2 regions of the Chryseobacterium tructae genome follow, and region 1 is predicted to be linked to the other one. Evidence: riboswitches for the same ligand, from Rfam matches in the RefSeq annotation. Region 1 holds a riboswitch; the other holds the start of a gene.
The links. Region 1 has a riboswitch for thiamine pyrophosphate ahead of thiS (sulfur carrier protein ThiS). Riboswitches for the same ligand answer to the same signal wherever they lie in the genome.
Positions count from the first base shown of each region.

Region 2: another riboswitch for thiamine pyrophosphate. It lies ahead of thiM (hydroxyethylthiazole kinase); the one in region 1 lies ahead of thiS (sulfur carrier protein ThiS).

Region 1 is NZ_JAUFQR010000001.1:150,545-154,757, forward strand. It holds gene panB (3-methyl-2-oxobutanoate hydroxymethyltransferase) at 1-414, shown strand, start outside; gene QWZ06_RS00720 (hypothetical protein) at 424-747, shown strand; gene QWZ06_RS00725 (RluA family pseudouridine synthase) at 753-1,433, shown strand; gene QWZ06_RS00730 (hypothetical protein) at 1,444-2,256, shown strand; TPP riboswitch at 2,358-2,453, shown strand; gene thiS (sulfur carrier protein ThiS) at 2,511-2,717, shown strand; partial or broken gene thiC (phosphomethylpyrimidine synthase ThiC) at 2,826-4,213, shown strand, end outside.
Region 2 is NZ_JAUFQR010000001.1:4,259,696-4,263,908, reverse strand. It holds gene thiD (bifunctional hydroxymethylpyrimidine kinase/phosphomethylpyrimidine kinase) at 1-820, opposite strand, end outside; gene thiE (thiamine phosphate synthase) at 817-1,452, opposite strand; gene thiM (hydroxyethylthiazole kinase) at 1,449-2,246, opposite strand; TPP riboswitch at 2,307-2,399, opposite strand; gene QWZ06_RS21125 (prolyl oligopeptidase family serine peptidase) at 2,593-3,015, opposite strand; gene QWZ06_RS21120 (alpha/beta hydrolase) at 3,024-3,620, opposite strand; gene QWZ06_RS21115 (DUF3037 domain-containing protein) at 3,642-4,025, opposite strand; partial or broken gene QWZ06_RS21110 (HipA family kinase) at 4,012-4,213, opposite strand, start outside.

The sequences.
Region 1 (4,213 bases):
ATTAATGCTGGAATTCCTGTCATGGGACATTTAGGATTAACTCCACAGTCAATTTATAAATTTGGAACGTATAAAGTAAGAGCAAAAGAAGAAGCAGAAGCAGAAAAATTAATTGCTGATGCCCAGCTTTTAGAAGAATTAGGCTGCTTTTCTGTAGTATTGGAAAAAATTCCTGCAGAGCTAGCTAAAAAAGTGACTGAAAGTATTTCTATTCCAACCATTGGAATTGGAGCTGGAGCAGACTGTGATGGTCAGGTCTTGGTATATCACGATATGGTAGGGATGAACAAAGGGTTCAGTCCGAAGTTTTTAAGAAGATATCTTGATCTTTATACAGAAATTACTGGAGCAGTATCTCAATATGTAAAAGATGTGAAGAGCGTAGAGTTCCCTAACCAAAACGAAAGTTATTAAAATTAATTCATGCAAAATCAACAACAATCTATTCAGGGAATATTATCTATTGCAGCATTGATTTGCTTAGCCATTGGCTGGTTCAATTTATTTTCACCTGATATCAATCATTTGCTTTCCAGAAAGGTTTTCTATATTTTGATAGGAGCAAGTTTCTTTATTCAGGCGCCTATGCTGACTAATAAAAACTTTATGTATGCGATGTATGCAGCGGCGGGAGTTTGTGTAATTGGTGCATTTTTACCGGATAGTTCAGGTTTGGCAATGCTTAAAACGATTGGTCTTTTGGCGGGGATTATTCTTTCAATGTCAAATAGAAACAGAAACAGGTAGACTGAATAATGAAGGAACAGATTGTATATGAAGACAACCATCTTCTGGTAGTGAACAAAAAGGTCGGCCAGCTTGTACAGGGCGATAAGACTGGTGATGAATCACTATTGGAATCTATAAAGAACTTTATTAAAATAAGAGATGCTAAGCCGGGAAATGTTTTTCTCGGCTTGGTTCATCGTATAGACCGCCCTACTTCCGGTTTGGTAATTTATGCTAAAACCTCAAAAGCTCTTTCTCGTCTTACTCAAATGGTAAAGAATAGAGAAGTGAAGAAAACATATTGGGCGGTTGTAGGAAAAGAAATGATTCCTCAAAGTCAGAGATTGGTTCATTATTTAAAGAAGAACGAAAAGAACAATAAGGCCGTTGTTTTTCCAAAGGCAACGGAAGGTGCCAAGGAAGCTATTTTGACTTATCATGTGATCAAAACTTTGGATAATTATCTACTTCTTGAAATAGATCTTGAAACAGGAAGACATCATCAGATCAGAGCACAACTGTCTAAAACAGGAGTACCAATTAAAGGAGACTTGAAATATGGCTCTCCTCGTTCCAATCCCGATGGAGGAATTAATCTTCATGCAAGGAAATTGGAGTTTATTCATCCTGTTACCAAGGAAAAAATTGAAATTATAGCCCCTGTTCCGCAGAATGATGCGGTTTGGAGAGCTTGTGAAGAATAAAAAAAACTAAATGACCTTGAAACTAAAATTATTTTTTTTAGCCACATTGTTGGTTTTTATATCTTGCTCCAGTAGTAATGATGAAATTGAGATGGAGAAAGAGGTTGTGATAGGAAATGTAAGTAAATTATCATACTACTTTCCTGGGATGTCTCCAACTACAGAGTACATGGATCCTAACTACTATTTTGAATATGATGCACAAAATAGAGTAGTTAGAAAAAATGGGGGAAAAATAAAATTGCCTAAAGAAACAGAGTATACTGAGGCTTTTTCAAATAAAGCTTATACAATCGTTACTTATAATGGGAATTTGATCACTACATCTGCCTATATTTCAAATTCAAACGGTGAAATATTCTCAGGGAAAAAAGTTTTTGAACTTGATAATCAACAAAGAATAGCAAAATGTTTGGTATTTATTGTTGAGAGTATAGTTGAGAAAGAGTTAATTTATCAATATCAGGCTAATAAACTAGTGGCTATAGTGACACAATATCCTAATGGTGATTTAAATTATAAAAATGTTGATAGGTTTACTTACTATAGTGATGGAAATTTAAAGGGTATAAAAACTGTAACTATGCAGAATAATGTTGATCTTGTCACAAGACAGGAAATAGAATTTAGTAATTATGACAAAGCTCCCAATCCGTTTAAAAAGCTAAATATTTTTGACGAACATTTTCACCTATCATTGTCTAAAAACAATCCTCAAAAGAAAATTACTTTAGAATATGTTGGTGGTGAACTGGCGTCTAAGCAGGAAGTATGGTGGACTAATCAATACAATGCTGATGGTACACTAAAGCTTTTTTATTAAAATATTTATTTTAAAAACATATGAAAACCGACTCGATAGAGTCGGTTTTTTTTATGGTAAAATTTGATTTTGCCCATTCTCAAAAAAATAACTAACTTCGTCCCACACTTTAGGGGTGTCTGTTTTTACAGACTGAGACTTTACCCTTTGAACCTGATCTGGATCATACCAGCGTAGGGAAAAGTAGATGACTTTTGCTGTACATTCTATTGTACAATAATAGCCATTCCTAAAGTATATTTAAATCATTAGGAATGGAACTTATAATCAACCACACCCGAAAAACATTTGATGTACTTCCTGAAAACCTGGAAGCATTATTGGCTATGGAATTACCAGAAAAAAAGAAAGGAATTGCCGTAGCCCTCAACAATCGAATTATTCCGCTGTCTGTCTGGGCGGAAACTCCTCTTAACGATCAGGATTCAATTTTAATCATTACTGCCACTCAGGGCGGATAATTCTCATATTTAATACCAATATTTATGGCTCACCCTATTACATGTTCGCCATTTCCGAACTCAAAGAAAATTTATGTTGAAGGAAAAATTCATCCAATCAGCATAGCGATGCGCGAAATACAGCTTAGTCCCACCAAGCTTAGCAATGGAAATTTTGAAGAAAATGCTCCGGTAACCATTTATGATACTTCTGGCCCTTATACGGATGAAAATGCTTCAATCGATATTCAAAAGGGGCTTCCAAGAATAAGAGAGCAATGGATTCTGGATAGAGAAGATGTTACTATTTTGGAAGGAATTACATCAGAATACGGAAAAGCCCGTTTGGCAGATCCTAAAATTGATGAATTGCGTTTTTCTTACGATCATCAACCAAAAGTTGCTCAGGAAGGAAAAGAACTCACTCAGCTTTATTACGCAAAAGAGGGAATTATTACTCCTGAAATGGAATATGTTGCTATCAGAGAGAACCAAAAAATAGAACAACTTGCAACGGTACCCAAAGAAATGGCATGCCAGCATATTGGAAACAGCTTTGGTGCGAATACTCCCAAAAGTAAAATCACTCCGGAGTTTGTAAGAGATGAAATTGCAGCCGGAAGAGCTATTATTCCAAATAATATCAATCACCCGGAAAGTGAACCAATGATTATCGGGCGAAATTTTTTAGTGAAAATCAATGCTAATATCGGAAATAGTGCTGTGTCTTCAAGTATTGAAGAAGAAGTGGAAAAAGCGGTTTGGGCTTGTCGTTGGGGTGCCGATACGATCATGGATTTATCTACAGGAAAGAATATCCATGAAACAAGAGAATGGATTATCAGAAACAGCCCGGTTCCTATTGGTACCGTTCCTATCTATCAGGCATTGGAGAAAGTAAAAGGAGTACCGGAAGATCTGACATGGGAAGTTTTTAAAGATACATTGATCGAACAGGCAGAGCAGGGAGTTTCCTATTTTACCATCCATGCGGGAGTTTTATTAAGATATATTCACCTGACAGCAAAGAGAGTTACAGGAATTGTGTCGAGAGGAGGATCTATTATGGCAAAATGGTGCCTTTATCATCATAAAGAAAACTTCTTATATACTCATTTTGAGGAGATTTGTGAGATCATGAAGAAGTATGATGTCGCTTTCTCTCTGGGAGACGGTCTACGTCCTGGGTCTATAGCCGATGCTAATGATGCTGCTCAATTTGCAGAACTGGAAACTTTAGGTGAACTAACAAAAATTGCCTGGAAGCATAACGTGCAAGTGATGATTGAAGGGCCAGGACACGTTCCGATGCACATGATCAAAGAAAACATGGAGAAACAATTAGAAGTATGTCATGAGGCACCTTTTTATACTTTGGGGCCTTTGACTACAGATATTGCACCAGGTTATGACCACATTACTTCGGGTATTGGTGCTGCTATGATCGGATGGTTCGGATGTGCAATGCTTTGTTATGTGACGCCGAAGGAACATTTAGGTCTTCCTAACAAAGAGGA
Region 2 (4,213 bases), 4.1 Mb from region 1:
TTTTGATAAGTTTTTGAGGATTAAAAAAGTGATTCAGTGGACCGTTTCCATGGCCTGTTTGTACATCTATTCCGTTTTCTATAGCCTGATAGATATATAGTTGTCCAAGAGAAACGGCTTCATAAAGGGTTTTGCCCTGAGCAATGTAGGCAGCAATAGCAGAGGAAAGGGTGCAGCCTGAACCATGGGTGTTATTGGTGTTAAACTTCTGTGTTTCAAAAGAATGGAAATTCTCATTTTCATCATAAAATAGAGAAGTGATGGTTGAGGCTTCCTGATGGCCACCTTTAAGAAGAATCGTTTTACAGCCCAGTTTTTTGATTCTGGTGCCGGCAGTATATAAATCTTCCAGCGTTTCGACTTTCATATCTGCTAGGATTGCAGCTTCATCCATATTGGGAGTAATAACATCAGCAATGGGAAATAATATTTCTGTGAGCGCTGTAATAGTTTCCTCTTCAATCAAACGATGTCCGCTGGTAGCAACCATTACAGGATCAAAGACAATAGGTATTTTAGGATATTCCGCTAATGTGGAAACAATGGTTTCTACAAGTTGAGGAGTATGAACCATTCCAATTTTAATAGCATCAGGAACAATATCATCCAGAATCGCTTTGATCTGATCAGCAACTGCTTCTACAGGAATAGGATATATTTTTCGTACTCCCTGGGTGTTTTGTACAGGTAAAGCTGTTAATACGGATGTGGAAAAACAACCTAAAGCAGAGGCTGTTTTAATATCTGCCTGAATACCGGCACCACCGCTTCCATCGAAACCTGCAATAGTTAATACTGAAGGGTATTTGTATTTTTTCATTTTACAATTTCATTTTTTAATTCATAAGCCGCTTTTTGAGGATCAGCAGCACTACATATTGCGGAAACTACTGCGAGACAATCAGCTCCGGCATTGATGACTGCTTTTGCATTGTCCAGGTGAATATTACCTATTGCAACCAAAGGCTTTTTCGTAAGTTTCCTGATTTGGGTAATCCCTTCTAGTCCCCATTCGGTAATAGTATCTGTTTTGGTTTTTGTTTTAAAAACAGGACTTATTCCCAGGTAGTCAGCTACTGAAGTTTGTTCATTGTCAAGCTGGGTCAGGTGCTCTATAGAATACCCAATTATTTTATTCCCGATTAGAGGTCGTTGTCTAAGATCCTGAGGTGTTGCATCACTATTGCCAACATGTATTCCTGCTGAATTGGTTTTTTCGGTAACGATGATATTATCGTTGATAATAAGCGGAATATTATATTTATTGGTAATTTCAATAAGTTGTAGGGCTTTTTGAAGAAATACTTCGGTGCTGTCTTTTTTTTCGCGAAGCTGTATAATATCTACACCACCTAATATGGCCTGTTCTGCAACTTCCAGAAAGTTTTTCCCCATACAATCTGCTTCAGAAATCACCAGGTATAATGAGTAAGGGAAAGTAATGTTACTCATGATCTTTCTATTTTTAAATAGCTTGTAAATTCTTCTTCGGTAATATTGTAGAGCTTATCAATCAAGTTGACTTGAAGACTGCCGGGGCCTTTACTTTCAAGAACAGCCAGTTCACCTGCGATCCCCAATAATGCCATAGCAGCAGCTGTTCCGGATACTTTGTCTTCTATAACTCCGATGAATGCACCAATTAATGCTGTAGCAGAACATCCCAGACCTGTTACTTTGGTCATAAGAATATGCCCGTTTTTGATGTGTATCGATTGATTTTTACTTAGGATAATATCCGTTTCCCCCGAAATACATACAATCGTGTTGTATTGATTAACCAGGATTTGTGCAGCTTCAACAGCGTCATTGCTTTCTGCTGTGCTGTCTACGCCTTTGGTTACTGTTGTATTGGTTTTAGCCAACGCAATAATCTCAGACGCATTACCTCTGATCACGGTTGGATGAAATTGTAAAAGTTTGTGTAATATTTGATCACGAAAAGAAGTGGCTCCTGCACCTACCGGATCCAAGACCCATGGTTTATGAAGAGTATCTGCAGTCTCAGCAGCCATCATCATAGATTCAGCCCAGTATTCATCAAGAGTACCAATATTAATCACCAATGAATGGGCAATATTGATCATTTCTTTGATTTCAGAGCGTGCATGCGCCATAATCGGAGAAGCTCCTACAGCCAAAAGTGCATTGGCGGTATTGTTCATCACTACATAATTGGCTATATTATGAACAAGAGGAGACTTTTGTCGTACAAGTAAAACTTGTTCCCAAAGATTTTTTTCCATTGTTATGATTAAAGATAAAAATAGCTTTAGGAAAAAATCCGAAACAAAAGACAAGAGGTGTCGTGTCATTTTGCTTTTCCCTACGTCGGTGTAAGCCGTATCAGGTTCAAAGGGACTCTCTCAATTCTTTTCAGAATACCCCTAAAGCAAAACAAATGTATAAAAATTATCAGAGGAAGCAAAAACCTTTTACAGATTTTACAAAGCATATTATCTCTCTACCAGCCCTTTTACCCGTGCGAAGGACGAATCATGCAGTTTCTTTCAGAGTGAAACTGTTGTTTTATTTTTATCGTATTTCTGATCTTGGGAGTTGGAACTATTTGGGTAGATCAGATGTAGTGTTTTATTTTTTCTGAGAAACGATAAAATCCACTGTTTGATCTACCATTTTATCAAGGGCTGCTTTATCGGTTGTAGAAAAACTATGTACTCCATTATCAATGATAATTAATGAGGTATCTACTTTTGCTCGCTTAAGCTTTCTGTATAATTTTTTAGATTGACTTAACGGAACAATTTTATCTTTGTTTCCCTGAACAATTAAAGTTGGAACACCTGTTTTAGTATACGTTGATGGAGAGATGGTTTTTAGATAATCAATAGCTCTGTCCTGATCTTTTTTCAAATCATACCCTGAGATTCCTTTTACCAACCCTTGCTGTAAGTTTACAATCTTTTTTGAAACCATTCCGACCAAAGCCACCGGAATGGTTCCCAGTCTGGTATGGAAAAGTTTGTTGAGGTCAACAGGCCCGTAATGATCCACTACATAATTTACTTTGCTGAATAAGATGAAAGATCAGGGCTTCCTTTGAATGTATCATCTGGAGTATAGGCGGCTACTAGAGATAAGTGTGCTCCGGCTGATGCACCGAAGAGACCTATATTGCTGGTGTCGAAGTTATATTTTTCAGCATTCTTTCTTACCCATCGTATTGCATCTTTGGTATCTTCCAATGGGAGAGGAAAGTGGGTGCTGTCATTCAGAAGAGTATAATTGATAGTGATCACAGCATATTGCTTCGCCATAAGTTTAACGATAGTATTTTCAAGATAATCGTCGGCGTGCACGGTTTTATTTCCTTCTATCCATCCGCCTCCGTGAACATAGATTAATACAGGAAGTTTACCAGAGGAATTTTTGGGTGTATACAAATCCAAAGCAAGAGAGTCTCCTTTTTTACCTGTTTTATAGACAATATTCTCAGTTACTGTTGCTATTTCCGGCAGGAGCGTGCTTTTTACCCGCTTCACTTTCTCAGGAGATTGAGAAAATGATTGAGAAAAAGCGATCTGGGAAGAACTTAATAATACAATAAAAAACAGGCTTCTAAAAAACCTGTTCGTTGATATGGAGTTAAATAATTTCATACTATTTTTTTTGAGGGAATCTTATTTTACTAACTCCTCAAAAAGTTTACCAAAAGTAGTATTCAGATCCTTAGATTTTCCGGGATGAGGTCGGGAAGTTTGTACAACAGCACTTCTTACAGCAGTAAGCCAACGGAAACGCTCAGGAATATCAAGCAGAGCAATAGGACCACCATCTTTTTCACCATTCGCTATTTTTTGGAAGCTTTCCAGATTTTGAATGATATCATCATAATCCAGTTTACTGTGCATAAGTTTGAATTTATCAGGACATAAATAAAACTCTATTTTGATAAATTTTTCCTTTTTAGAAAACATGACCAGTCCGATATTGAAAAATTCTTCTCTCTCAACTTTTGGTACTAAGCGTATTACCGCGTATTCGTATATTTTATCCTCTTGCATTTTTAGCTTCGTTTAAAAAGATTTGAGAATTTTCGAATCGGGTCTTCAGGAACTGGAAATAAATTTCACGGATCTCATCAGGAGTTTCATCAGCATCATTCCAGTGTAACCAGTCTTCAGGAATCGCGTTCACAATTTCCCTGAAAGAGTTTCATTCAATACTTCATGAGCGAACTTATCCGCTTCAT